One region of the Pseudoalteromonas sp. NZS127 genome, then DNA from elsewhere that is predicted to be linked to it. Evidence: predicted binding sites of a transcription regulator. Region 1 holds the regulator's gene; the other holds the start of a gene.
What was found. Region 1 encodes MetJ, which represses methionine synthesis genes. Its sites were predicted from a motif close to TAGACGTCTAGACGTCTA; they were not measured.
Positions count from the first base shown of each region.

Region 2: the regulator MetJ is predicted to act here: its motif matches at 3,553-3,570, upstream of metA (homoserine O-acetyltransferase MetA).

Region 1 is NZ_JADYWN010000001.1:320,071-332,157, forward strand. It holds gene I6E78_RS01490 (penicillin-binding protein 1A) at 1-2,396, shown strand, start outside; gene I6E78_RS01495 (bifunctional aspartate kinase/homoserine dehydrogenase II) at 2,487-4,832, opposite strand; gene metB (cystathionine gamma-synthase) at 4,838-6,076, opposite strand; gene metJ (met regulon transcriptional regulator MetJ) at 6,276-6,596, shown strand; gene I6E78_RS01510 (malic enzyme-like NAD(P)-binding protein) at 6,695-7,936, opposite strand; gene rpmE (50S ribosomal protein L31) at 8,481-8,696, opposite strand; gene priA (primosomal protein N') at 8,953-11,139, shown strand; gene I6E78_RS01525 (SPOR domain-containing protein) at 11,160-11,687, shown strand; gene hslV (ATP-dependent protease subunit HslV) at 11,767-12,087, shown strand, end outside.
Region 2 is NZ_JADYWN010000014.1:107,327-119,413, reverse strand. It holds gene metH (methionine synthase) at 1-1,458, opposite strand, end outside; gene I6E78_RS13330 (homocysteine S-methyltransferase family protein) at 1,471-2,550, opposite strand; gene metA (homoserine O-acetyltransferase MetA) at 2,540-3,487, opposite strand; gene ettA (energy-dependent translational throttle protein EttA) at 3,728-5,401, shown strand; gene I6E78_RS13315 (histone deacetylase family protein) at 5,487-6,395, shown strand; gene cyoE (heme o synthase) at 6,550-7,434, opposite strand; gene cyoD (cytochrome o ubiquinol oxidase subunit IV) at 7,444-7,803, opposite strand; gene cyoC (cytochrome o ubiquinol oxidase subunit III) at 7,803-8,450, opposite strand; gene cyoB (cytochrome o ubiquinol oxidase subunit I) at 8,447-10,450, opposite strand; gene cyoA (ubiquinol oxidase subunit II) at 10,453-11,367, opposite strand; gene I6E78_RS13285 (hypothetical protein) at 11,683-12,087, opposite strand, start outside.

The sequences.
Region 1 (12,087 bases):
TAAAAGACGTGCAATTACAAACTCCTATGCAAGTATTCACTAAAGATGGTCTGTTGATCAATCAATTTGGTGAAAAACGACGAATTCCGGTCACAATAGACCAAATACCACAACCTCTCATTAATGCATTTTTAGCCACCGAAGACAGCCGCTTTTATGATCACCTTGGTATTGACCCAATAGGTATAGTCCGCTCTGCGCTTGTACTTATATCTACCGGAGAGAAAAAACAAGGCGCTAGTACTATTACTATGCAGCTAGCACGTAATTTTTTCTTAACCCGCGAAAAAGCCTACATTCGTAAAGTAAAAGAAATTTTTATCGCGATACATATTGAAAACTTATTAAGCAAAAACGAAATTCTTGAGCTGTATTTAAATAAAATTGAATTAGGTAATAGGGCGTTTGGTATTGGTGCAGCAGCGCAAGTTTATTACGGTAAAGAACTAAAAGACTTAACCCTTGCGCAAATGGCAATGATTGCCGGCCTGCCAAAAGCACCTTCAGCGCTTAATCCTATTCGCAATCCAGTGCGTGCTAAAGCGCGTCGTAATGTCGTACTTGGTAGAATGTTGTCTGAACGTTATATAACCCAAAGCGAATATGAAGAGACTATTAATCAACCTATAACGGCTGTTTTTCATGGCGCTGAAATAGATTTATACGCACCTTATATATCTGAAATGGTGCGTGCAGAAATGGTTGCTAAATACGGTATTGATAAAGCGTACAACTCTGGCTTTAAAATATTTACCTCGGTAGAGTCCCACGTTCAACAAGCTGCGCAAACGGCTTTAGTAAATAACTTACATAGTTACGATATGCGCCACGGTTTTAGAGGTCCAGAGCGTTTATTATGGGATGCGCAAACACAACCAGCATTAAGCCAAGCGCAAATTCTTAACCAGCTAAAAGACGTAAAACAGCTTGGCGACTTACAAGCAGCAGTGGTATTGGCAGTTAACGAAAAAACAGCCGACGTTTTACTAAAAAATGGTGAGCTGGCAACACTTACATGGGATAACTTAAAGTGGGCACGTAAATATATTACGCGTTACCGCCAAAGTTTTGCTCCTAAAGCTGCAACTGAAATATTAGTACCAGGTGCACAAATATGGCTACGTAAAAACGACGATAATAATTATTTATTGAGTCAAATTCCTGAAGCCTCTAGTGCCATTGTGTCTTTAGACCCTCAAGATGGCCGTATTAAAGCAATTGTTGGTGGTTATAGTTTTGAGCAAAGCCAGTACAACCGTGCAGTGCAAGCTAAACGCCAAGTTGGCTCAAACATTAAACCCTTTATTTACTCTGCAGCTCTGGAAAAAGGCTACACTTTAGCATCCATTTTAAACGACGCTCCAATTAATCAATGGGATAAAAGCCAAGGTATTGCATGGCGCCCAAAAAACAGCCCTGCAGTTTATAATGGCCCAATTCGTATTCGCCGCGCATTGGCGCAATCTAAAAACGTTATTTCGGTTCGTCTTCTACGTGGTGTAGGCTTGCAACGTACTGCCGATCATTTACTCAAATTTGGTTTTGATAATAAAGACATTAACCGCAGTGAATCTTTAGCGCTTGGTAGTGCTTCCATTTCTCCATTAGAACTTGCTCGTGGTATGAGCGCGTTTGCTAATGGCGGGCATTTAATAGAACCGTATTTTATATCTGAAATTCAAGATGCCTTTGGTACAGTGTTATTTAAAGCAAACCCAGCCCTAGCCTGCGATGAGAACACGCAGCCCCTCGCTATCGAAAATAACAGCAGCCTAACGATAGAAAATACTGAGCAAGGTGAAAAAGCGCAGCAAACAGTGCAATGTGCCCCACGTATTATTTCTAAACAAAATGCTTTTTTAATTGCAGACGCTATGAACAGTGCAATTTGGGGCGGCGGAAGCTGGAGCAATAAAACAGGCTGGACGGGGACTGCATGGCGAGCACAGCGTTTAGGGCGTCGTGATTTATCGGGTAAAACAGGTACCACAAACGATTCTGTTGACACTTGGTTTAGTGGTTTTAACCGCAATGTACTCACCTCAGTATGGGTTGGCTTTGACAACCCTGGCAATACTCTAGGTCGTTCTGCTTATAACAACAACCTTGATAGTGGTCAAATAACAGGGGCTGAATCGGGCGCTAAAACAGCTCAACCGGCATGGAATGAATTTATGAGGGCAGCTCTTGATGGGCAACCAGAAGCGCCAATTGAACCACCTGAAGGATTAGTTTCTATTCGTATTGATTTAGCGACTGGCTTATTAAGCCACAAAAATGATTACACTAGCCGCTTTGAATACTTTGAAAAAGGCACTACCCCAACTAGTTATGTGCTTTCGCAGCCAAGCGATATTTTTGAAGAAAACACCAAAACAGAAGAAGAGCTATTTTAACCATAAGCACATCTCTCATTAGCTAAATGGTTAATTACGCTAAAAGAACGGCAACCTCTTTAGGTTGCCGTTTTTTGTTTTATTTAATTATTACTTTAAGTTTTTTATCAGCCAATATAAGTCAGAATGAACGCCTGCTGCAGTCACTTCCTTACCAGCACCTGGGCCTTGTATAATCAAGGCATTATTGCTGTACCACTGGCTGTTAATAACAAAAATATTATCACCCGGGGTTAAGTTTGCTAATGCGTCATTGGGCGTAACATACGCTAACCCTACTTTGGCCGTTACGCTATCGGGCCCAATACTCAGTAAACCTGTATAACGAAGTACCGCGTTTTGTAATTTTGCATTGCGTGCATGCTCTTCAATAAAAGTGTCGAGCTTATGTTTATTAGCTAAAAAGTCATCCCAGCTACCTAGTGCTAGCTCACCGGGCATTAACGGCGCTAAGGCAATGTCGTTAAGGTCTAATTCAACCCCTAACTCTCGCGCTAAAATAAGTAGCTTACGCTGCATATCTCGCCCCGATAAATCTTCGCGCGGATCGGGTTCAGTAAAACCCATTTGTTGCGCTTCAAGTAATAACTCAGAAAATGCAGTTGCGCCATTATACATACTACATAACCACGATAACGTACCCGAAAAAACACCTTCTATACGTGTTATTTTATCGCCACTGTTTTGTAAATCTGCAAGGGCAAAATTAATTGGTAAACCGGCACCCACACTAGCGTTATAGCGCCAATATAAATTGCGCTGCGCAATATTGTGCTGCAACGCTTTATACCAAGGAGTTGGCGCGGTACCAGCATACTTATTAGCACTAATTAAATGACAATCAAGCGCAACAAAATCTGGGTATAACTGACTAAATTGCTCGCTGGCGGTTATATCTATAACCACTTTATGCTCGTAATCAAGCTGGCCAATAGCGGTTAATAAATCTTGGCTGCTATAGTCAACAGCCTCTAACTGCCATTGGTTCTTCCAGTGCTGTACATTTATGCCGCTGGGATTAAATAGCAGTTTTTGCGAACGTGCTAATCCCACTAACTTAATATTAAAGTCGGTTGATAAGCGTGCTAGCTGCGCCGATAGTTGGCTAACAAATACATCCCCTACGTTACCAAGCCCTGCCACTATTAAGGCAATTTCTTGGCCTTTAGTGATCAGTTTATCGTGCAGCACATTAAGCACATCACTATCAATAAGCTGATCCGTCAGTAGCAATACATAACCACTATCTTGATGCACAAAGCGAGGTTCAATATTATGCAAATTGAGCAACTCGCGTGCCTGAGTGCTCAATAAGTTTATATCTTGCTCAGGAGCAACTAGCGCGCAACCATGTAGGTTAGACTCGCTAATATTGGCTCTTCCTGCAAAGTAACTAACTACTTGATGGGTCGCTACTGCCGGTACTATTAGGTAAGTTTCACCTGCGCTACTAAAATGATGCAAACTATGTTGAATAAGCTGGCTAACCTGAGTTACCTCACCCTCAACTAGCCCTTCAACACTAAGTAAATCTATATTTTCTAATGTAGTAATAAAGCGTTTTTGTTTTACACAGCCCTCTTTCACTACATTTGTTGAGCTTGCTTGCACGTCAAAACTACTGCGCACCGCAAGCTTTATATCGGTATTTTTAAGTGGCGATAATGTTTTAGCGTGTAAAACGGGGTTACCTAATCTTGCCAATAAGTTAGCTTGCGCTCTACATACCTTAGCGTATTTAATGGCCTTGTTAACTTTACGTGGGTCGGTACTAAATATCCCTTGTGTATCGGTCCAAATATATACTTGTTTAGCATTGCAATAACTTGCCAATAAGGTTGCACTGTAATCACTACCATTGCGACCAAGAGTGACCGTATCGCCTTGGGTATTAGCCGCAATAAACCCTGTTACCACGTTAATTTTGTGCTGGCTAATAAGCTCACTACACTGCTGCGTATTTTGGCTATGCAATAATTGTCCATCACTTAGCGTAAACAAGCCTCTTGCGTCTTGCATGCATGCAGCAACATTAAGTTGCTGTAAATACGCTGCGAGCAAACGAGCTGACCACAACTCACCATGGGCGAGTAGCGCCGCTTCTTGCAACTGCTCAGTACTCGCTAATTTAGCAACTAAACTTAGCTCTTCATTTAGAGTGGTTAAGGCGCTGCGCTTTAAATCGCCCTGCAGTAGCTGCGTTATTAAATCACTTTGATGATTGTTTAATTGCAATACAATATCAGCGAGCGCTTGAGTATCGTGCTGCTGATAACTTTGCCACAGTTTTACTAATGTATCTGTGGTTTTTCCTGCAGCCGATACCACTACACAATCACCGGGCTGAGCTTGCCCTAAAATTATTTTTGCAACGCTTTTATAGCGCTCGGCTGAGCTTAAACTCGAACCACCAAATTTATGAATATTATTAGTCATATTAATTACCACAACGCCGGGTGAGCAGCGCTCAATTTAACATTACTACTTGCGCTAGCACCTGCTTTACCTGCGTTATTGTGCTGACCTGGTTGCACTAAATTAAATACCCGATCAAAGTCTGCTAATAAATCTGCTACATCTTCAATACCTACCGACACACGAATAAGCGTATCGCCAACGCCAGCGGCTAAACGAGCCTCGGCTTCCATTCCTGCATGCGTCATTGTTGCTGGGTGGCATATTAAGCTCTCTACGCCACCTAAAGATTCAGCTAAGCTAAATGTTTTAAGGTTTGTTAAAAATGCAGCTGCGTCATTTACATCACCTTTAATGTCAAAACTAACCATGCCACCAAAACCAAGTTGCTGTGCTTTAGCCAATTCATGTTGTGGATGCGACTCTAGCCCCGGGTAATATACTTGGCTAACAAATTTTGAGCTTTCAAGGTACTTAGCAATAGCTAAGGCATTTTCTTGATGCTGCCGTAAGCGTACATTTAAAGTACGCAAGCCACGCAAAGTTAAGTAACTATCAAACGGTGCCCCCGTTATACCAATATTATTTGCCCACCAAGCCAGTTCTTCACCTAGTTCGTCAGTTGCAGCAATAACCGCACCGCCAACCACGTCTGAGTGGCCATTTATGTACTTAGTGGTTGAGTGCACCACAATATCAACGCCAAATTTAATCGGGTTTTGTAATGCAGGCGATAAAAAAGTGTTATCTGCGGCTACCAAAGCACCGCATTGTTTCGCAATATCGGTTACTGCTTTAATATCAGTTAAACGTAAAATAGGGTTACTAGGGGTTTCTATCCAAATTAACTTAGGTTTGATTACTAAAATTTGCTGCAAACTTTCTGGTTTAGTTAAATCTAACACTTCGAGTTTTAATAGGCCGCGCTTTTGTAATGAGGTAAATAAGCGATAGCTGCCGCCATAACAATCATGGGGGATCACTAACGTATCGTCACTATTAAGCAGCTGAGTGGCTAAATGTACGGCAGCCATTCCTGTTGCAGTAATAATGCCGCGAGCACCGCCTTCGAGTTCGCTGAGTGCTTGGGCTAAAGTATCACGATTTGGATTACCACTGCGGCCATAGTCATATTGACGTTTTGTATCAAAGTCGGCAAACGAATAAGTGGTTGATAAATACAGCGGAGGCACAACCGCGCCATGGTGCTTATCAGCATCGACACCACTGCGAACTGCAATTGTCGCTTTATTTTTTTCACTCATATTTATTACCTGCTTTATTTAGATGTTTAGACGTCTAAAACAGTAATTCATTCAACTTAAGAAGTCAAAACATTTAAACACCTAGCCATCTGTGCAACAAGTATTTGACTAATTTGTTTAAATCGATAGAATTTCACGCATATGCGCGCTATTTTTTAGTAGGGTGAGCAATTAATAATCTGAGGCAACGATACATCTTATGGCAAAATGGAATGGCGAGTATATTCACCCATACGCAGAACACGGGAAAAAATCAGAGCAAGTTAAAAAGATCACCGTTTCGATCCCGCTAAATGTATTAAAAGTACTAACCGATGAACGCACCCGTAGGCAAATTAATAACTTACGCCATGCAACTAATAGCGAGCTATTATGTGAAGCATTTTTGCATGCGTTTACTGGGCAACCGTTACCTAACGATGATGATTTACGTAAAGATAACGCCGAAAAAGTGCCTGAAGAAGTGAAAAAAATAATGCAAGAAATGGGCTTAGAAGTTCCTGTTTTAAACGAAGACTAAACAGCGGCTTTTAAACAAAAAAACCTCAGCCATGCTGAGGTTTTTTTATGGCTATAAATTACACTGAAGTAACTTAATACCGAGCAACATAATGCTGCTTATTCCATATAGTTTGCTGGCAGCTCTATTTGCGCTACGCCTGAAGCAATGGCTGCTAATGCAACTGCTTTAGCAATACGCGGCAATAAACGCGGGTCCATAGGCTTAGGAATAATATACTCTGCACCAAACGCTAGCTTATCTACACCGGCAGCTTTTAGTACTTCTGGTGGAACCGGCTCTTTGGCAATACTACGAATAGCTTCAACTGCTGCAATTTTCATTTCATCGTTAATTTCACTGGCACGCACATCAAGTGCACCACGGAAAATAAACGGAAAACACAACACGTTATTAACTTGGTTAGGGTAATCTGAGCGCCCTGTTGCCATAATTAAATCGCTACGTGCGCCGTGTGCCAGTGCCGGATCAATCTCAGGGTCTGGGTTCGAACAAGCAAATACGACTGGCTTTGCTGCCATTAATTTTAAATCATCGGCCGATAATAAGTTAGGGCCCGACACACCAACAAATACGTCAGCATCTTCAATTACATCTTGTAATGTACGCTTATCGGTATTGTTAGCAAATAACTGTTTGTACTCGTTTAAATCATCACGGCGAGTGTGAATAACACCTTTACGATCAAGCATATAAATATGTTCACGCAGTGCACCACACTTAATTAATAACTCCATACAAGCAATCGCTGCAGCGCCGGCACCTAAACATACAATAACTGCATCTTCAATATCTTTGCCTTGCACTTCCAGCGCATTTATCATGCCTGCAGCCGTTACAATAGCCGTGCCGTGCTGATCATCATGAAAAACAGGAATACTACAGCGTTCAATAAGCGCCTTTTCAATTTCAAAACACTCTGGTGCTTTAATATCTTCAAGGTTAATACCGCCAAAAGTATCAGCAATATTAGCCACAGTATTTATAAAGTCTTCGGTGGTGCGGTGTTTTACTTCAATATCAATTGAGTCAATGCCTGCAAAACGTTTAAACAACAACGCCTTGCCTTCCATTACCGGTTTTGACGCTAAAGGCCCTAAATTTCCTAAACCTAAAATAGCAGTACCATTGGTGATCACTGCAACCAAATTACCTTTACCTGTGTACTTATAGGCATTTACAGGGTCAGCAGCAATTTCACGCACCGGCTCAGCTACACCGGGGCTATAAGCTAAAGCGAGATCATGAGCCGTTTCTGCAGGCTTGGTTAGCTCAATGCTGATTTTACCTGGAACGGGGTGAGAGTGATAATGTAGTGCTTGTTCACGAAAGTCCGACATAACGCGATTATATCCTGCAATTTAAGTTAAAGTGAGAGGGAGTAAAGCGACACTTAACATGCCTTAAAGTACGATACCCTTATTATTTTTAAATTCCAAGCAATATCAGGTCTATCCTGTTATATGCTAGATCTGTTAATTTTAAGCGAATTTTCAGCAACTTCGATAAAAACATCGCTACTTTTCATAAATATAAATTGTGCTAAAAGGCACTTTTCAAGCTTATTTTAGTTAAAAGTATTATTCACAAAACAGCGTTTTTAAAATGTGAATAAAATCAGCTAAAAGCGATTATTTATTCTGCTTTAACAACACATAGCTTCATGTTGGCTACTTTTAGAAACCGAGTTTAAAATTAAGCTATTAAAAATATAGAGAATATTAGGTCATTTGTCTGCAAAGGTTTATGCATACCGAGAATAAGAACAGGAAATAGTTATGCAAAAGCAATAAACTTAAAACTAGCGAGGTTAGGGGGAAGTTAGAGGATTTTTAGGCATAAAAAAAGCATCCTAAGATGCTTTTTTTAACTAAATAGCAATAATTACTTTTTGCTACCAAGTGCACCGAAACGCTTGTTGAAACGATCAACACGTCCGCCAGTGTCTAAAATCTTTTGCTTACCAGTGTAAAACGGGTGACACGCAGAACAAACGTCTAGGTGAATATTTTTACACAGAGTAGAGCTAGTTTCGAATTCGTTTCCACATGAACAAGTTGCAGAAATTACTTCGTACTTAGGGTGAATACCTTCTTTCATAGAAACCTCTAGTTAAGGCCGCATCGCTCTCCAAACCCGGAGTCTGGCACCATACGTCGTTAAAACAAATTTATTGGTGGCGGATTTTATCCAACAACCATCAAGCACACAAGCATTAATTAGTATTTTTGCTAAAAAAATAACCATTTTGAGTAAACAAGGTTATTTGGTAGTAGGTTTTTAGCTGTATTTTTAGTACATTAGGGCCAAGTATTAGCACGCCCTCCCCCATTATTTTTTTAACAGTTGAGTTACTATGTATTTTGTTGAAGTTGCTATAAAAGTTCCACTACCGCGCACCTTTGATTATAAAGTAGATAGCCAGCTTGGTGAAGCTTCTGCGCCATTAAAACCCGGAATGCGGGTGTTAGTACCCTTTGGTAATCAACGTAAAGTAGCCGTGGTTTTAGCGCTTAAAACAACAACCGAAGTGCCTGAAAACAAAATAAAGGCAATTTTTGAAATTATCGACGATACGCCAATTTTATCTGCAGAGCACATAGAGTTACTGCGCTTTACTGCCCGTTATTATTGCTACCCGCTGGGTGAAACCATTCATATTGCATTGCCAAGCGCACTACGCCAAGGCGAATCGCCTGATAAAACCAGCATTAATATGGTAGCCCTAACGGAAAAAGGCGCGCTGCTGCCGTCATTAAAAGCTAAGACTCAACTTAATTTACTAAAGCAGCTATCGCAATCAGGCAAGTCGTCATTAACCGAGTTAAAAGCTTTGGGCTTTAGTAAAAAAACCATTGATAGCTTAATAGATAAGGCACTCATAACGCAGTCAATTGAGCATGATAACCACTGGCAAAGTGTAGCCCCAACAGTGGGTAGCAAACCAACACTTAACAAAGAGCAAGCGATTGCCTGCACCACAATTAATCAAAGCAGCGGTTTTAGCAGCTTTTTATTAGAAGGTGTAACCGGTAGCGGCAAAACAGAAGTGTACTTACAATGTTTAGAAGAAGTACTAAAGCGCGGCGAACAAGCACTAATATTAGTGCCCGAAATAGGCTTAACCCCGCAAACCGTTAACCGCTTTCGCCGCCGCTTTCCCGACACCCCCATTATGCTTTGGCATTCAGCTTTAACCGATAATGAACGCTTACAAACCTGGCGTTTTTGCGAAAAAGCCAGCTGCGCCATAGTAATAGGCACACGTTCGAGTATTTTTCTGCCATTTTTAAAGCTCGGCATGATAGTGGTTGATGAAGAACATGACTCGTCTTTTAAACAGCAAGACACGCTGCGCTACCATGCCCGTGATTTAGCTGCGTATCGTGCATATCAGCATAAAATTCCGCTTATATTAGGCAGTGCAACACCGGCACTCGAAACCCTGCACAAAGCAATTAATAATAAATACCAACTACTGAGCCTTACTGAGCGCGCGCAAACCGCTACCGATAACCAATTTAAATTACTCGATATGAAAGGCCAGCCCGACCAAGCAGGCATTGCCCATGCCAGCCTTGCTACCATGCGCCAACATTTAAAACGTGGCAAACAAGTGATGGTGTTTTTAAATCGTCGTGGATTTTCGCCCACGTTAATTTGCCATGAATGTGGCTGGTTAAGCGAATGCAAGCGTTGCAGCACCAGTGCCACTTTTCATAAAGCTATTGGGCAAATGATTTGCCATCACTGTGGCGATCAATATCATGTTCCACACCAATGCCCCGACTGCGGTAGCACGCAAATTTTTCCTAATGGTAAAGGCACTGAGCAAATAGAAGAGTTTTTATCGAGTGAATTTCCACAAACCCCTGTTACACGTATCGACCGCGACTCTACTCGTCGTAAAGGCAGCCTTGAAAAAGCACTGGATGAAATAAACCTAGGCGGCGCGCGCATTTTAGTGGGCACGCAAATGTTGGCTAAAGGGCATCACTTTGCCGATGTAAGTTTAGTGGTTATTTTAGACGTAGACAGCGGCTTATACTCCTGTGATTTTAGAGCAACTGAGCATTTAGCCCAACTTGTTACGCAAGTGGCCGGGCGTGCTGGGCGCTCAGGTGAGGCAGGCCAAGTGTTATTGCAAACACATTTTCCTGAGCACCCACTATTACAAGATTTGGTTAATAATGGTTATCAGGATTTTGCTCGCTTTGCACTGCGTGAACGTGAAGATGCAGACCTACCACCAATCACAAATATGGCCATTGTTCGCGCCCAAGGACACAATATAAAACAAGTCGTCGACTTTTTGACAGATTTGGTTCCAGTAAGCGGGGTAACTGGTATACAATTGCTCGGTCCAATACCTGCTCCTCTTGAAAAAGTAGCAGGTATGTATCGTTTTCAATTACACATTCAAGCGCAAGATCGCCGCGTATTGCACCAATATCTTGCGCAAATGGTTGATTATCTAAGCACTAGCAAACTTGCACAAAAAGTACGCTGGAGCCTAGACGTAGACCCTATAGACATGATTTAGGTTAAGGCCAAAATAAAGCTATGGCACAGCACGATTACATTAACAAAAAACCAGCAAACCGCAAAAAAGCGAAATCAGCGCCCGCTAAAAAACCCTTTCCAATACTGTTAGTTTTAATTGTTACTTTATTGGTGGCAGGTTTTGCTTATGGCTTATGGTTTATTAAAAATAACGCCGATCCTGAGCTAGTTGAAAAACAAGCTAACCCTGTACCTACAACTCCTGTAGAAGTTGTTGTACCACGTACGCCTGCGTTTATTAAAGAAATTAGAAACCACGAAATTCAGGTTGAAGTAAAAGAACTTGAACAAAAAGGCCCTTACGTTATGCAATGCGGTTCGTTTAGAACCTACCCGCAGGCTGAATTGCTAAAAGCTAAAATAGCCTTTGCAGGGCTTATTTCTGAAATAAAAGAGACCACAGGCAGCAGTGGCATTTGGTATAAAGTACGCTTAGGCCCCTATAAAACCAAGCGCCAAGCTGAGAGCGATAAAAATAAACTTAAACGTGTAAAAATAGTCGGCTGCGGAATTTGGGGCTGGACTTGAAAATAAACCATTCACCCATATAACCTCTTCATAATCGTTTTTTACGAGTTGCCCCTGCAGCTCGATGATGAGGAATAATATGACTACTATCGTAAGTGTACGCCGCGGCAACAATGTTGTAATTGGCGGCGACGGCCAAGTTTCGCTTGGTAACACAGTAATGAAGGGCAATGCCCGTAAAGTTCGACGCCTCTATAATGGCAAAGTAATTGCTGGCTTTGCCGGCGGTACTGCTGATGCCTTCACCCTTTTCGAACGCTTTGAAAGCAAACTAGAAATGCACCAAGGTAACCTCACTAAAGCCGCGGTTGAAATGGCCAAAGACTGGCGCAGCGATCGCGCTTTGCGCAAGCTCGAAGCACTGCTTGCTGTAGCCGACGAAACAGCCTCTTTAATCATT
Region 2 (12,087 bases), on a different contig from region 1:
AGTAGCACCACCAATTAACAGCGGCAGTTCAAAACCACGGCGTTTCATTTCTTTGGCTACGTGTACCATTTCGTCAAGCGATGGGGTAATTAGCCCCGATAAACCAATAATATCGGCTTTTTCATCGATTGCGGTTTGCAGTATTTTATCAGCAGGCACCATTACGCCTAAGTCGATTACTTCGTAGTTATTACATTGCAGTACTACGCCAACAATGTTTTTACCTATATCGTGTACGTCGCCTTTTACTGTGGCCATTACAATTTTGCCGTTGGTTGAACCTTCTTCTTTCTCAAGCTCAATGTAGGGATCTAGGTAAGCTACGGCGCGCTTCATTACACGGGCCGATTTAACTACTTGTGGTAAAAACATTTTACCTGCACCAAATAAGTCACCTACTACGTTCATGCCGTCCATTAACGGACCTTCAATTACGTGAATAGGTTTAGCGGCAGCTGCGCGGCACTCTTCGGTGTCTTCGTCTATAAAGGTAGTTATACCTTTAACAAGGGCATGTTCAAGGCGTTTTTCAACGCTCCAACTGCGCCATTCTAAATCTTCAACGCGCTCAGCTTGTGCCATGCCTGAGTACTTAGGCGCAAGCTCTACTAAACGCTCGCCTGCACCTGGATCGGTGTTGAGTATTACGTCTGTAACGGCTTTGCGTAGTTCTTCTGGTATGTCGTCGTAAACCGCCAGTTGCCCCGCGTTAACAATCCCCATATCCATACCCGCTTGAATAGCGTGATATAAAAATACTGAGTGAATGGCTTCACGTACTGGGTTATTACCGCGAAACGAAAACGACACATTCGACACCCCACCCGACACTTTACAGTGCGGCAAGTTTTGCTTTATGCGCCGTGTGCCTTCAATAAATTCGACCGCGTAGTTGTCGTGCTCTTCTATCCCTGTGGCTACAGCAAATATATTTGGGTCAAAAATAATGTCTTCGGGCGCAAAGCCAACTTCTTCTACTAATATTTTGTAGCTGCGCTCACATATTTCAAACTTTCTATCGGCGGTAGCGGCTTGGCCGTCGGTGTCAAAGGCCATAACTACAGCCGCTGCACCAAAACGTTTAATGGTTTTGGCTTGACGAATAAACGGCTCTTCGCCTTCTTTTAACGAAATTGAGTTAACAATGGCTTTGCCTTGAATGCACTTTAAACCGGCTTCTATTACTTCCCATTTAGAGGAGTCGACCATGATAGGTACGCGAGAAATATCGGGTTCTGAGGCAATTAAATTTAAAAACTTAACCATGGCGGCTTTTGAGTCCAACATGGCTTCGTCCATGTTTATATCAATTACCTGCGCGCCGTTTTCTACTTGTTCTCGAGCAACTGTTAACGCGGTTTCATAGTCTTCTTCCATGATCAAACGTTTAAACATGGCAGAGCCGGTTACATTGGTACGTTCGCCGACATTAGTAAATACTGCTATTTTTTGAGTCATGTTGGCGGCTCCTTAATTTAGGTTACAGGCTTCGAGGCCCGATAAACGCATGCGTACTTCAATTTCTGGCAACTGGCGTGGTTTAACGCCCGCTAAACCTTTAGCAAAGGCGCGAATATGCGCAGGTGTGGTGCCGCAGCAACCACCTACAATATTAATAAAGCCCGACTTACCCCAATCAATAATTTCTGTTGCCATTTCTTTTGCTTCTAGGTCGTAGCCACCAAATTCGTTAGGCAAGCCTGCATTGGGATGCACTGAGGTAAAGGTTTCGCATACACGCGACAACTCTTGCACATATTGGCGCAGTAAATCTGGGCCTAAGGCGCAGTTAAGGCCAATAGAAAGCGGTTTAATATGGCGAATAGAGTTATAAAAGGCTTCGGTAGTTTGCCCCGAAAGCGTACGCCCAGAGGCATCGGTAATAGTGCCGGAGATCATAACTGGTAATGTGCGCCCTGCTTGCTCAAACGCTTCCTCTACTGCAAACGATGCAGCTTTAGCATTGAGGGTGTCGAATATGGTTTCGATTAAAATAATATCGGCGCCACCTTCCATCAGTGCCAAGGTCGATTCTACATAGGCAGTAACTAAACGATCAAAGGTAACATTACGATAACCCGGATCGTTTACATCTGGCGACAATGAGCAAGTTTTTGATGTTGGCCCAAGTACGCCTGCTACATAACGTGGTTTTTCGGGTGTTTTAGCACTAAACTCATCGCAAAGTAGCCGTGCCAATTTTGCCGACTCTAGGTTTATTTCACGGCTTAGATTAGCCATGTCGTAATCTTCCATCGAAATGGTGGTGGAGTTAAAGGTATTGGTTTCGATAATATCGGCACCGGCAGCTAAAAAGCTACGATGAATATCGGTAATTATTTTAGGCTGCGTAAGGCTTAGTAAATCGTTATTACCGCGAATAAGTACATGCCAATCTTTAAAGCGCTCACCGCGATAGTCTTGCTCTTCTAATTGGTGTGCTTGGATCATAGTGCCCATAGCGCCGTCTAAAATTAAAATTCGCTCTTTTAACGCTGCACTTAGTTCGTCGTGCTTATTTTGGTCATTATTAAGAGGGTTATTCGGCATAGTTGTTAGTCCTTACGTCTTGGCTAACTAAATTAATATCATAGGGTGTAGTTTGGTACACGTAATAATTTAACCAGTTCGAAAAAAGTAAAAAAGCATGGCTTTGCCACGTTTTTGAAGGTTGTTTAGTTGCATCGTCATCTGGAAAGTAATTTTCGGGTTTGGGCGCATTGTCGCTTTTTTCGCAATCGCGTTGGTATTCAGCTTTTAACGAGTCGGCATCATACTCTGGGTGGCCGGTAATAAACACTTGGCTGCCCGACTTATTTTTAACTAAGTAAGCACCTACTTTCTCAGAACCCGCTAGCACGACTAGTTCATTGCAAGCATTTATTTTATTTACATCTACATGACCATAACGCGAATGCGGTACTAAAAAGGTGTCGTCAAAGCCGCGCGTTAACGCCCCATGTTCAAAATAACATTGGTGCGTAAATACGCCACACAGTTTATCGGTTTTTAAATCGCGCTTTATTTTATAATGATGATAAAGCGCTGCATGCGCTGCCCAACACGAAAAAAGTGTAGACGTAACATGCTGCTCAGCCCAATCTAAAATTGCGGTAAACTCATCCCAATAAGCTACATCCTGGTACTCTAAATGCGCTAGCGGCGCGCCGGTAACTATTAATGCATCGTAGTTATTGTTTTTTACTTCTGAAAAATAACGATAAAAGGTGTCTAGGTGCTGCTCTGAATTACTGCTACTGCGATGAGTGTCTAGACGCAGTAGTTCTACATTTACTTGCAAGGGCGAATTGGCAAGCAAACGAATAAACTGTACTTCGGTTTCAACTTTATTAGGCATTAAGTTAAGAATAGCCAAACGCATGGGGCGAATTTCTTGCGTTTTTGCACGAGTTTGTGGCATTACAAATACGTTTTCTTGGCGCAGGCGAGCAATAGCTGGTAGCTCGTCTTTTACTGTAATTGGCATCCTTTTACTCCTATTCATCAAAACCGAAAACTTATTATGAACAGATAAGAAAAAATATCAACCAATAGATGTATAGATGTCTAAATATCCAAATGAAATTTTTTCATCCTATTTTATAATCGTTTTTGCGCACTTTATAGTTTGTTTGTCGGTTTAAAATTGGCCATTCGTTGACTGCCTTACCCGTCAACCACTACAATAGAGCATTGTAATTTTTATTATTATTTGAAGGTTTTTTCCATGGTTTTACCTGATAAATTTATATTCTCGATGAGTCGAGTTTCTAAGGTTGTGCCACCTAAGCGCACTATCTTAAAAGACATCTCGTTACACTTTTTCCCGGGCGCTAAAATTGGTGTGCTTGGTTTAAACGGCTCTGGTAAATCAACATTGCTACGTATTATGGCCGGTGTTGACCAAGACTTTGAAGGTGATGCCTTTCCACAACCAGGCACTAAAATTGGTTACTTACCGCAAGAACCTGTTTTAGACGAAAGCAAAACCGTACGCGAAATCGTTGAGCAAGCTGTTGGCGAAGTTAAATACGCGCTTAAACGCCTTGACGAAGTGTATAACGAATACGCCATGGAAGACGCTGACTTTGACGCACTTGCAAAAGAGCAAGGCGAGCTTGAAGCGGTTATTCAAGCGCACGATGGTCACAACATAGACAATGTTTTAGAGCGCGCTGCCGATGCACTACGTTTACCAGAGTGGGATGCTAAAATTGAGCACCTTTCGGGTGGTGAGCGCCGCCGTGTTGCTATATGCCGACTGTTACTTGAAAAACCAGACATGCTTATTCTCGATGAGCCAACTAACCACTTAGACGCTGAGTCGGTTGCCTGGTTAGAGCGCTTCTTACACGATTACGAAGGCACAGTTGTGGCGGTAACGCATGACCGTTACTTCCTAGATAATGTAGCAGGTTGGATTTTAGAGCTTGACCGTGGTGAAGGTATTCCATGGGAAGGTAACTACTCTTCGTGGTTAGAGCAAAAAGATGCGCGCCTACAACAAGAGCAAAAATCTGAAAAAGCACGTCAAAAGTCAATTGCGCAAGAGCTTGAATGGGTTCGTTCAAACCCTAAAGGCCGCCAAGCTAAGTCAAAAGCACGTATGGCGCAGTTTACCGAAATGCAGCAGTCTGATTATCAAAAACGTAACGAAACCAACGAAATGTTTATTCCGCCTGGCCCACGTTTAGGGGATCAAGTGCTTGAAATAACTAACTTACGTAAAAGCTTTGGCGACCGTGTATTAATCGACGATTTAAGCTTTAGCATGCCAAAAGGTGCCATTGTGGGCATTATTGGTGCTAACGGCGCGGGTAAATCAACACTGTTTAAAATGATCAGCGGCGAGCAACAGCAAGACAGCGGCAACATCACCATAGGTGAAAGCGTACACATTGCAACGGTTGATCAGTTCCGTGACGGTATGGACGAAAGCAAAACTGTTTTCCAAGAAATATCTGACGGGCAAGACGTACTTAAAATTGGTAATTTTGAGTTCCCAAGCCGTGCTTACGTTAGCCGTTTTAACTTTAAAGGTAACGATCAGCAAAAATTTGTTAAAGACCTATCGGGTGGTGAACGTAACCGTTTACACCTTGCTAAGTTATTAAAAGCTGGCGGTAACGTGTTACTACTCGATGAGCCAACTAACGACTTGGACGTTGAAACACTACGTGCACTAGAAAACGCTATTTTAGAGTTTCCTGGTTGTGTAATGTGTATATCGCATGACCGTTGGTTCCTTGATCGTATTGCTACACATATTTTAGATTACCGCGACGAAGGCCAAATTAACTTCTTTGATGGTAACTACACTGAGTACGAAGAGTGGCTTAAAAAGACGTTAGGTGCTGAGGCAACTCAACCTAAGCGTATTAAGTACAAAAAGATTGGTTAATAGCTAATTTAAGCTCTAGGCAATAATTAAGCCCTGCATTTATGTAGGGCTTTTGTTTTATAACTATAACTACAAATAGAATTTTATGACCCTAAATCCTCACTTGCCGTTAGTTTATCATCCTAATTACTCGTTTAGCTTTGATCCTAAACATCGCTTTGTAATGAGTAAATTTGCACATTTATACCAGCACGTTAAGCAGTTAGGATTAGTTGGCGATAACTTAGTACAGCCGTTATTAGGTACGCCAGAGGCACTAGAATTAGTACACTGCGAAAACTATATTCACGACCTATATCATAATCAATTAGACGAAAAAGCCATGCGCCGTATTGGTCTACCTTGGTCAAAAGAGCTAATGGCGCGTACCTTTACAGCCCCACAAGGTACACTACAAACCGCTCGCTTAGCCCTTAAACACGGTATGGCATGCCATTTAGCAGGCGGTACACACCACGCGCATACTGATTTTGGCTCAGGCTATTGCATGGTTAACGACTTGGCTTTTACTACGCAAACACTAATTGAGTCGGCTGAGGTTACTAATGTACTTATTTTTGATTTAGACGTACATCAAGGCGATGGCACCGCAGCCATGCTGCAACATCAGCCTTATGCGTATACCTGCTCGATTCATTGCGAAAAAAACTTTCCGTTTCGTAAATCCCCTAGCGATTTAGATATTGGTTTAACTAACAATATGCAAGACGCTGAGTATTTAGGCATAGTTGACGACACCCTACAATTTTTGCTCAAAGAGCTAAACCCCGATTTAGTGTTGTACGATGCGGGAGTTGATGTGTGGCAACAAGACGGTTTAGGCAAACTCGATATTAGCTGGCAAGGTATAGAGCAGCGCGACCATCTCGTACTTAAACGCTGCCTTGAGCACAACACTCCGGTAGCTACGGTTATTGGCGGCGGTTACGACAGAGATCACCAGCGTTTAGCTCAGCGTCATGGCATTGTAGTTGAGCAAGCAGCACGTTTTTAATAGTTTTAGAGTTTTGGTATAAATACATATTGCAGCGGGCGTTAAAACGAAAAAAGGCTCCTCGAATATCTCAGAGCCTTTGTTAACTTTGGAATTAACTCGGTACTATTAACTCGGTACTATTAACTAGGTGTATTAATTAGGTATGATTAAATTAACTAAGTACGAGTAACTGCGGCGCTATGCTTTGATAATCTACCGCCATAGCAATACTAAGTGCGGTAATATTAATAATTGAAAACGCGAATACTTGACGCGCCCAGCCGCTTATATCTATATTACGACGATAGCCCCGCAGCGCCATTAACAGCCACCAAAAACTAGTAATACAGGCAACCGCCATAAAAGCAGCACCGGTATAACCACTAATAGGTAGCAGCATTACAACCAAGGCATATATGGCAATATAAAGCACAATATGGCGTTTTGCTTTATCAATACCTTGCGCTACAGGTAATACAGGAATACCCGCTGCTTGGTAATCTTTAAAGCGAAAAATAGCAATGGCGTATGAGTGCGGCATTTGCCACAGGCTAAACATTACCAGTAAAATTAATGCCCCCATATCAAACTCCCCTGATACTGCGCAGTAACCAACAACCGGTGGCACAGCCCCCGATAAACTGCCAATAAAAGTGCCATAAACTGAGTTACGCTTCATGTAAAGGCTATAAACCCCTACATAAATAAAGTAACCAAAGGCGGCAAAAAATACTGCTGCAGGAGTGGTATAAGCTATTAATAAACCAAAGCCTATAATCCCCAATACCACCCCATGACATAAAGCAGCCATTGCAGACATTTCGCCCGTTACTGTTACCCGGGTGCGAGTACGCGCCATGGCAATATCTATATCTCGGTCAATCACATTATTAATAGCACAACCTGATGCAACCACTAGCGATAAGCCAATTAAGGTAGCAACCATTAGCCATGGGTTTATATCACCGCGGGAGGCTAGTAAAAACCCGCCCGCTACGCTGATTAAGTTACCCATAATAATACCTGGCTTAGTTACTGATAAATAACGACGAAACATCTTTAGCTCCTAATACATCATCATTGCGTTAGATTCGTAAATAATCCAAACAGATAGCCCAACCACCATAACAATAATTAGGGCACTGAATAAAAACGAGAAGGTACTTGCACGGCCATCTTCGGTAATAAAATTAAGGTGTAAAAAGTATTTTAAATGTACCCAAATTTGTACTACGGCTAGAGTAATAATGCTGTAAAGCGTGGTTGCTTTTGAAAAGTCGCCACTCATTACCATATAAAATGGTATAGCGGTTAAAATTACCGACAATACAAAACCAATTAAATAACTTTTAACACTGCCGTGAGATTCATCGTGGTGATGCTCATTTTGCATTTGCTTTAAAGCATGTGTTTCGCTGTGGCTCATTACATTGCTCCCATTAAATAAACTAGGGTGAATACACAAATCCACACAATATCTAAAAAGTGCCAAAACAAGCTTAAGCAGCTTAAACGCGTTACGGTTGCTTTACCTAAGCCACGTTTAGCAACTTCAATCATCATTACACTCATCCAAATTAAACCTGCGGTTACGTGTAAACCATGCAAGCCAACTAATGCAAAAAACGAGGTTAAAAAAGCACTTTTTTGTGGACCATTGCCATGCACAATTAGGTGATTAAATTCGTAAACTTCCATACTAATAAACACCACACCTAAACAAAAAGTAACCGCTAACCATATTAAGGTCAGCGCCTTTTTTTGCCCTTGCGCGGCTATCATCGCAAAACCAAAGGTAATACTACTAATAAGCAGTGCGGCAGTTTCTACTGCTACAAAGTCGAGTTCAAAAATATCTTTACCCGATACGCCGCCTGCCGTGTTCATAAACAACACCGCGTAGGTAGCAAAAAACGAGGCAAACAATAGGCAATCGGTCATTAAGTAAAGCCAAAAACCAAAAGTAGTATTACTAGAGGTATCATGATGCGCGTGAGCATCATGATCCTGTTTGGTATTTACAATTGCAGAGTTTAAAGTTACTGACTCTTGACTAACAGACAAGGTACTCATGCGTTTAGCTCCTTATCAGTGGCTAAAATAGTGGCACTTAAGTTATGTGCTTGTTCAATACGTGCTACTTCGTCGGGCTGCACATAGTAGTCAACATCGCTTGCATAACAACGTTTGATAAATATAGCTATGCCTCCTACTAAACCTGCCGCAGCTAACCACCAAATATGCCAGATCATGGCAAAACAAAATGCGGTTAAACTAGCAGCCATAAGTACCCCTGCCGAAGTGTTTTTAGGCATATGAATTGGGCTATAGCTTATTTTACCTTGATAAGCTTGGCCTTTTTCTTTCATGTCGGTCCAGGCATCAATATCGTCAACATGCGGTATTTGGGCAAAGTTATAAGCCTGTGGTGGTGACGATGTTGACCATTCAAGCGTGTGACCGTTCCATGGATCGCCGGTAGCATCGTCAAGTGCTTCGCGGTCTCTAAAGCTCACATACAATTGAATTACTTGGCAAATAATACCAAACATAATAATGACTGCGCCTACTGCAGCTATGTATAACCAAATATTCCAATCTGGGTTATTGGTGTGATTTAAACGACGGGTCATACCTAAAAAGCCTAATACGTACAGCGGCATAAACGCGACAAAAAAGCCAATAATCCAACACCAAAATGCGCCTTTACCCCAGCCTTCATTTAGCTTAAATCCCATTGCTTTAGGGAACCAAAATGCAAAGCCCGCAAGGTAGCCAAATACCGCGCCACCAATAATAGTATTATGAAAATGCGCGATTAAAAACAAACTGTTATGCAGTACGTAGTCAGCACCGGGTATTGCTAATAGCACTCCGGTCATGCCACCTACGGTAAAGGTAACCATAAAGCCAAGCGTCCATAATACGGGTACGGTTATACGTAAACGGCCACGGTAAATAGTAAATAACCAGTTAAACAACTTAACCCCGGTTGGTACGGCAATAACCATAGTCATTACCCCAAAAAACGCATTAACGTTGGCGCTCGAACCCATGGTAAAAAAGTGATGTAACCACACAATAAAGCCTAAAATAGAGATAGCACCACTGGCGTAAATCATCGACTTATAACCAAATAGACGTTTGCTGGTAAAGGTAGAAATTATTTCAGAGAACACACCAAATGCTGGCAGCACTAAAATATAAACCTCTGGATGACCCCACGCCCAAAATAGGTTGATGTACATCATGGCGTTTCCGCCCAGATCATTGGTAAAGAAGTGAAAATCGAGATAACGGTCAAGCGTTAGCATGGCCAATACGGCTGTTAAAATAGGGAATGATGCGGCAATTAAAATATTAGCCCATGTACAGGTCCAAGTAAAAACCGGCATTTTCATTAAGCTCATACCTGGTGCACGCATTTTAAACACGGTAACTAAAAAGTTCACTGCGGTTAATAGTGTGCCAAGCCCTGATATTTGCAGCGCCCATATATAATAGTCGACCCCCACCCCGGCACTAAAAGTTAGCTCCGAGAGCGGTGGATAAGCCACCCAACCTGTTTTTGCAAACTCACCAAAAATAAGTGACATATTAATTAAAATAGCGCCACTGGCAGTAAGCCAAAAGCTTAAGTTATTTAAAAATGGAAAAGCGACATCACGTGCGCCAATTTGCAATGGCACTATAATATTCATTAAACCTATCATAAATGGCATGGCCATAAAGATGATCATAATAACGCCGTGTGCGGTAAATATTTGGTCGTAATGTTCTGGTGGCAAATATCCAGGAGCGCCACTGGTAGCAAGTGCTAACTGAGCACGCATCATAATGGCATCAGAAAACCCACGAAATAGCATAATTAACGCTAATAAAATGTACATTACGCCTAAGCGTTTATGATCAACCGAGGTGATCCAGTCGCGCCACAGCACGCCCCATTTTTTATATTTTGTAATAAGCCCGGCAATAATAAGCCCAGCTAATGCAATAACGGCCATGGTTACCATAATAATGGGTTCATGAAACGGAATTGCATCCATTGAAAGTTTACCTAAAAACAACATGGCTATTCCTCGCCTTGGCTGTGAGATGAGTGCGTTGAATGCTCGCCCATTGCAGGGTGCTTTTTATTCATATCGCCGTGTGCGCCCATATATTTCATCACTATGGTATGAAATAAGCCTGCTTCAACGTCGCCGTAATAGGCCACCTGGTTGTTTTCGCTCGCTTTAGCCAGCTCAACATAATTTGCATGAGTAAGGTTATTACCTTGTGCTTTAATATCGCTTACCCATTTGTCAAAACCGGCTTGGGTAGGAGTAGCAATGGCATTAAACTTCATACCGGTAAAACCTGCACCACTGTAATTGGCCGAAAAACCTTTAAAAGTACCCGGTTCATTGGCGATTAAATGCAGTTTGGTTTCCATGCCAGCCATTGAGTATATTTGACTCCCCAATTGCGGAATAAAAAATGAATTCATGGTGCTCTCTGAAGTGATTTTATATTCAACAGGCACGTTTGCCGGAAACACTAATTCGTTAACCGTAGCAATGCCTTGCTCAGGGTAAATAAATAACCACTTCCAGTTTAGCGATACCACTTCTACAGTGAGGTGCTTGCCTTTGCCTTCAATTGGTTTATAAGGGTCTAGCGCTTGCGTAGACTGCCAAGTAATAACACCTAAAATAACAACAATAACAATAGGAACAGCCCACACAACAGCTTCAATCTTATTAGAATGAGCCCATTTGGGAGCGTAAATTTCATGAGTTTGTGTGTCTCTATATTTCCAAGCGAAATATAAAGTCATCACAATAACGGGGATCACTACCAGTAACATAAGCACAGTAGCTATGATGATTAAGTTTTTCTCATCAATGCCTATCTGCCCTTTTGGATCGAGTATCCCGCCTTTACAGCCTGACAACGCCAGTACTGTACTAGCTAAAGCAATATTACAGAGGTTACGAATTATCAAGGGACTATCCTACAAACCTAAAAGTTCTAAGGTGCTGCTTTAAAATAGCGCTAAGCAACGGTTTATCGGTAAACCCAAGTTAACTAATATCAAATTATAAAAAATAAGGGGGCTATTCAAAATCTAAAGCTCATGCCAATAAAGACCTAGCAACAAACCCAGCTTTCTAAACGCATTTATATAACGTAATAAAAGTTAACTTGGGTGAGTGGTGGTTGGCTGAAATGTGTTTAAAAAACACTGAGCTACTTTGTTTACAACAGGCTAATTATTTACAGCAAGACAAAATAATTAAACCAATAACAAGGGGTAACCTTACAGACAACCTGTAAAGCTAGGTGGAGCACGACAACCATGTGCGGCTTGCACTGGTTGGCTAACTTTAGCCTCGCTAAAAGCAAAGGCTGCTTTACGGAGGATTATTCCAGCACGACGTGCTGAAAATGTATGAAACAATAACCAACAAAGGCCAATAAGTAACTGGCTAGAAATAATCGGATAAGCTAAAAATTCAGCAATTGTTAGTAATAACGGCTCTACAAAAGTGTTATCGCTTAACAAAGCTTCAAGGCTAAATGCATCCTCTGCAGCTCCGCTTAGCAGCATTAGGGTATTAAATACGACTAATGTTATAGCCACGCACACGCCTTTTCCAGCCTTATTCAAGCGCCCACACAATGCACTCTCGCCAAAGGCAAGCTGAACATTAGTATGATTACA